Regions from separate parts of the Streptomyces sp. NPDC002588 genome, predicted to be linked through region 1. Evidence: riboswitches for the same ligand, from Rfam matches in the RefSeq annotation. Region 1 holds a riboswitch; the other holds the start of a gene.

Region 1 (2,386 bases):
GGAGGTTGCGAAGTCCTCACACGGTCGCCGCGCTCGGCGGGGCCGGCGAACCGCAGCCGGTGTGCGACCGTCGCGCGCTCCGTGTGCAGCGCCGTGACCGCCCGCGCGCGCTCGCCGTCGCCACGCGCCACCGCGTCCACGATCGCGCCGTGCTCGGCCCACGACTCCACGGGGTTGGCCGGCGCGTCCACCGCGTACATCCAGGCGATCTTGTGGCGCAGCTGGGTGAGCATCGACGTCAGGGCATGGCTTCCGGAGGCCTGAGCGAGCGTCTCGTGGAACCAGCCGCCCAGGGAGCGCAGATCCTCGCTGTTGCCCCTCCTGGCGCGCTCCTGGCCCAGCCGGACGAGGCCGCGCAGCACCTTCAGATGGGCCTCGGTGCGCCGCTGGGCGGCCCGGGCCGCACCGAGCGGCTCGAGGAGCATCCGCATCTCCAGCAGGTCGGCGGCCTCCTGCTCGGTCGGCTCCGCGACGCACGCGCCCGCGTGCCGCCGGGTGACGACGAAGCCCTCGGCCTCCAGGGTGCGCAGCGCCTCTCGGACGGGGACCCGGGAAACGCCGTAGCGGCGGGCGAGGAGTTCCTCGGTGAGACGGCTGCCACGCTCGTAGACACCCGCGACGATGTCGTCCCGGATGGCCGTGCACACCGAGTGCGCCGGAATACGCATGACCGACCTCCGCCTTAATCCCCGTGAAACGTCGACGATTGACGTGTGTTCCGTGACTCTATTGCAGCGGGACGGAATTTCCGATGGCAGGCCGGAATCCGGGGATATTTTTTGGACAGTGACGTGCCGAAAACGGCGAAAGCCCCGGCCGAGGGGGCCGGGGCCGACGATCTGTCGCCGTGTGTCGTCAGACGTTCACGCCGTGCTTGCGGAGGTAGGCGACCGGGTCGATGTCCGAGCCGTACTCCGCGGTGGTGCGCGCCTCGAAGTGCAGATGCGGGCCGGTGACGTTGCCCGTCGCGCCCGACAGGCCGATCTGCTGCCCCGGCGTGACCTGCTGGCCCACCGAGACCCCGATGGACGACAGGTGGCCGTACTGGGTGTAGGTGCCGTCGTTCATCTTGATGACGATCTGGTTGCCGTACGACCCTCCCCAGCCGGTCTCGACGACGGTGCCCAGACCGACCGCGTGCACGGTGGTGCCGCTGGCGGCGTGGAAGTCGATGCCGGTGTGGCTGCCGGAGGACCACAGGGAACTGCTGGCGTGGTAGCCGGTGGAGATGTAGGAGCCGGTGATCGGCAGCACGAAGGTGTTCAGCCGCTTGCGCTGGGCCTCGCGGGCCGCACGCACGCGTGCCTCGCGTTCCTCCACGGCCTTCTTGGCGGCCGCCTCGCGCGCGGCCTCCTCGTAGGCGGCCTTCTTCTGCACGGCGACCTGGTCGTCGATCTGCTCGGCGACGGCCTCGCCCGCGGTGACGACGGGGATCAGCCCGGTCTGCTCAGGGGTGGGCTCCGCGGCGAAAGCCGGACTGGAGGCGACGGTGGCCATGACACCGGTGGTGGCGAGCGCCGCGACACCCGCGGCGCGCGCGGTGTTGCGCTGCATCCGGCTGGGGCGACGGTGCTTCCCGGGGGCGCAGGTGAACGCCATGTAGATGAGCGGTCCTTTCCTTCCCTCTCGCCTACCGGGTTAGCTGACGGGTTCGGAGCAGGAAGGTCTCCTACGGGCCCCCTCGCGTCACCGCGCGGGCGTCCGATTCACCCCAGGGACTTCTGGGCCCCTCCAGCCGCGAAGCCGGCGACAGGAGGGAGGGTCCCCGGCTCCCCTGGCTCGCGCCGTACGGGGACTCGGCGATGACTGTCCGGTGCCGCGGATGCGGCGCACTGCCTGACGAACAGCCCGCATGAAGCTACGTGCGGCGGCTCTCAATCCTCAAACAGATCAAGGTTTTTGTAGCGCATCCCACAGGGCAGACAGGCAACCTCCGCCGTAATTCGGACATCTTGAGGCCCTGGTGACGCTTCCGTCGCCCAGGGCCCCAACGCGCGTGTGCCTGTTGGCCGCTACTCGGCGGCGACGACCTTCACCTCGCCGATGCCGAGCGCCTCGACCGGCTCCTTGATCTGCGCGGCGTCGCCCACGAGGACGGTCACCAGGCGGTCCACCGGGAAGGCGCTCACGGCCGCCGCGGTGGCCTCGACCGTGCCGGTGGCGGCGAGCTGCTGGTACAGCGTGGCCTGGTAGTCGTCGGGCAGGTGCTGCTCGACCTGGTCGGCCAGGGTGCCCGCGACGGCCGCCGCGGTCTCGTACTTCAGCGGCGCGACCCCGACGAGGTTCTGCACGGCGACGTCCCGCTCGGCGTCTGTCAGGCCCTCGGCGGCGAGGGTGCGCAGCACCTTCCACAGGTCGTCCAGCGCGGGGCCGGTGTTCGGGGTGT
Region 2 (2,386 bases), on a different contig from region 1:
GTGTACTCGAAGTCGCCTTCGGGCCGGCGGTCCGCGAGCAGTACCGCGAACCGGTCGGCCCAGCCGACGAACGCCCCGTCGGGGCCGGGGTCGCCGACGCCCTCGGTGAAGCTGTCCCCCACCGCCACGTACGACCCGATCACTGATCTGTTGTCATTCTTCGAATCGTCTGCCACAGCAGATCATCATTCACCTTCGAATGTGACTTACGCGATCGTAGGAAGGGGTTGACGGGCGGTGAGATAAGCCACTGCTAAAGAGTTGGCCAATCAGGGAATAGGAGACCGTACGCGGAAGTTGGCGATCCGGAAGTGGCTCCACGTGGTCCGGAAGGCGAAGTGCCCGAGCCGGACCACTCCGTGGCGGCACCGGAGGCCGGACCCGGGGATCGGGGTCCGGCCTCCGGCCGCGTGTCAGGCAGGTGGTTCTCGGGGGCTGCCGGCCGGGTCAGCCGACGGCGACGCCGTGCGAGCGGAGGTAGGCGACCGGGTCCACGTCCGAGCCGTAGTCCGGCGTGGTGCGGATCTCGAAGTGGAGGTGCGGGCCGGTCACGTTGCCGGTCGCACCGGAGAGGCCTACCTGCTGGCCCTCGGTCACGGTCTGGCCGGCCGAGACGGAGAGCTGGGAGAGGTGGGCGTACTGGGCGTAGTAGCCGTCACCGAGCTTGATGACGACCTGGTTGCCGTACGCGCCGCCCCAGCCCGCCGAGACGACGGTGCCCGCGGCCACGGCCTTGACGGAGGTGCCGGTCGGGACCACGAAGTCGACGCCGGTGTGGTAGCCGCTGGACCACATGCTGCCCGCCACGTGGTAGCCGGTGCCGATGGTGGCACCGGACACCGGGAGGGTGTATCCGCCGGAGGAGCCGGAGGAGTCCGCCCCGGTCTCGGCGGCGGTCCGGGTGGTCGCCTTGCCGGACGACTTCGTCTCGGAGGCCGACGACGACTTCGACGCCGACGAACCGGACGAACCTGACGAACCGGACGAGGACTTGGTCCCGGCCGCGGCCCTCTTGCCGATCGACAGCTTCAGGCCGGGGTGGATCAGCGACGGGTCGCCGCCGACGGCCTCGCGGTTGTCCTCGTACAGCTTGCGCCAGCCGCCGCTGACGTGCTGCTCGTCGGCGATCTTCGAGAGATAGTCGCCGGGCCGGACGGTATAGGTCCGGACGGCCGCTGCGGCGGCCTTCTTCTGTGCCACTGGAGCCGCCTGCACGGCCTTTTCCGAGACGGAGGCGGAGGAGGCGGACTGCGGGGTGGCCGCGTGGGCACCGGTGGCCCCCATGAGCGGGAGGGCGAGTGCGGCCCCGCCGGTTCCGGCGACGGCTATCGAACGGGTGAAACGCCGGCTCTTGAGACGGCGGTGCTTACCCTTCGCGGGCATGGCGAATTCCTCTCCGGCGCCTGCGAGGTGAGCTGTCGGGTGCGGACTGGAGATGCCCGGCCGCGCCGAGGCGCGGCTTTACCCCAAAGCCTGTTCCGGAGGCCGGAACAGGCGGTACTGCCTGTGGGTCCCCCGCTCCTGCCATGTACGGGTGAGTGTGCGGATTCCGGACGGTGACAGGATTCGGCGTCCGCCCGGATTGGTCTGGAACGTAAGCGACCAAGACGCACAGGAACAAGCAGAGGTTGCCCTGTTCACGCATTTCTCTTGATCCGCTGTGCGAATTCCCGGTGACACTCCGTGAATCGAGAGCGCTTTTTCCGCCTAACACCCTTGAAAAGCCTGGTCATTACGTGAACATGACGGGCGACGGTCGGTCACGAATATGACGCTGCTCACGTGATTCTCTCCAGAATCCCTTATTCCAGAGCGAGTTGTAACGAAGGATCCAATTCGGACACATCTCTCAGATGCGACGCAGCCGGATAACCATCGCATCGAGGTCGCCGCGCAGCCCGGTCCGCAGCCCGTGGTGCAGCAGCACCGCCCCGCGGTGGACTTCGCCCGTTTCACGGCATTCGTACGCCGCCGTCGGGTCGAGGCCCCGCAGCCGCAGCGCGGGAACGGGCTCGCCGTACCGCTGCGCCTGGAGCCAGGCCAGGACGACGGTCTCGTCACCGCGGACGTACTGCACGGCGCTCAGACCGCCCGTCGGCGGCCGCAGCCGGTAGAGGTCGCCGTGCTGCACGAGGGGCCGGATCTCCTTGTAGAGCTCCACCCACTCACGGGCCTCGGCGAGTTCCTCCTCGCTCCACTCGGAGAGGTCGCCGCCGACGCCCAGCACCCCGGCCATGGCACTGACGAAGCGGAAGCGCAGCGAGCTGGTCCGGCCGTTGAGCTGCACGTTGGGGCTGTCGGTGACCCAGGCGGCCATGACGCGCGCGGGGTGGATCTGGCTGAAGCCGTGCTGGATGTCGAGGCGGTCGAGCGGGTCGGTGTTGTC

The links. Region 1 has a riboswitch for cyclic di-AMP ahead of ABT057_RS07840 (M23 family metallopeptidase). Riboswitches for the same ligand answer to the same signal wherever they lie in the genome.
Region 2: it holds a riboswitch for cyclic di-AMP, as region 1 does, so the genes downstream of both, ABT057_RS12195 (M23 family metallopeptidase) here and ABT057_RS07840 (M23 family metallopeptidase) in region 1, are expected to answer to the same signal.

Annotation. Positions count from the first base shown of each region.
Region 1 is NZ_JBEOWF010000005.1:153,783-156,168, forward strand. Features, by position in the region: gene ABT057_RS07835 (GntR family transcriptional regulator) at 1-668, opposite strand, end outside; gene ABT057_RS07840 (M23 family metallopeptidase) at 856-1,599, opposite strand; cyclic di-AMP (ydaO/yuaA leader) riboswitch at 1,613-1,812, opposite strand; gene ABT057_RS07845 (M16 family metallopeptidase) at 2,013-2,386, opposite strand, start outside.
Region 2 is NZ_JBEOWF010000009.1:40,208-42,593, reverse strand. Features, by position in the region: gene ABT057_RS12200 (SGNH/GDSL hydrolase family protein) at 1-143, opposite strand, end outside; gene ABT057_RS12195 (M23 family metallopeptidase) at 448-1,383, opposite strand; cyclic di-AMP (ydaO/yuaA leader) riboswitch at 1,388-1,547, opposite strand; gene ABT057_RS12190 (alpha-galactosidase) at 1,850-2,386, opposite strand, start outside.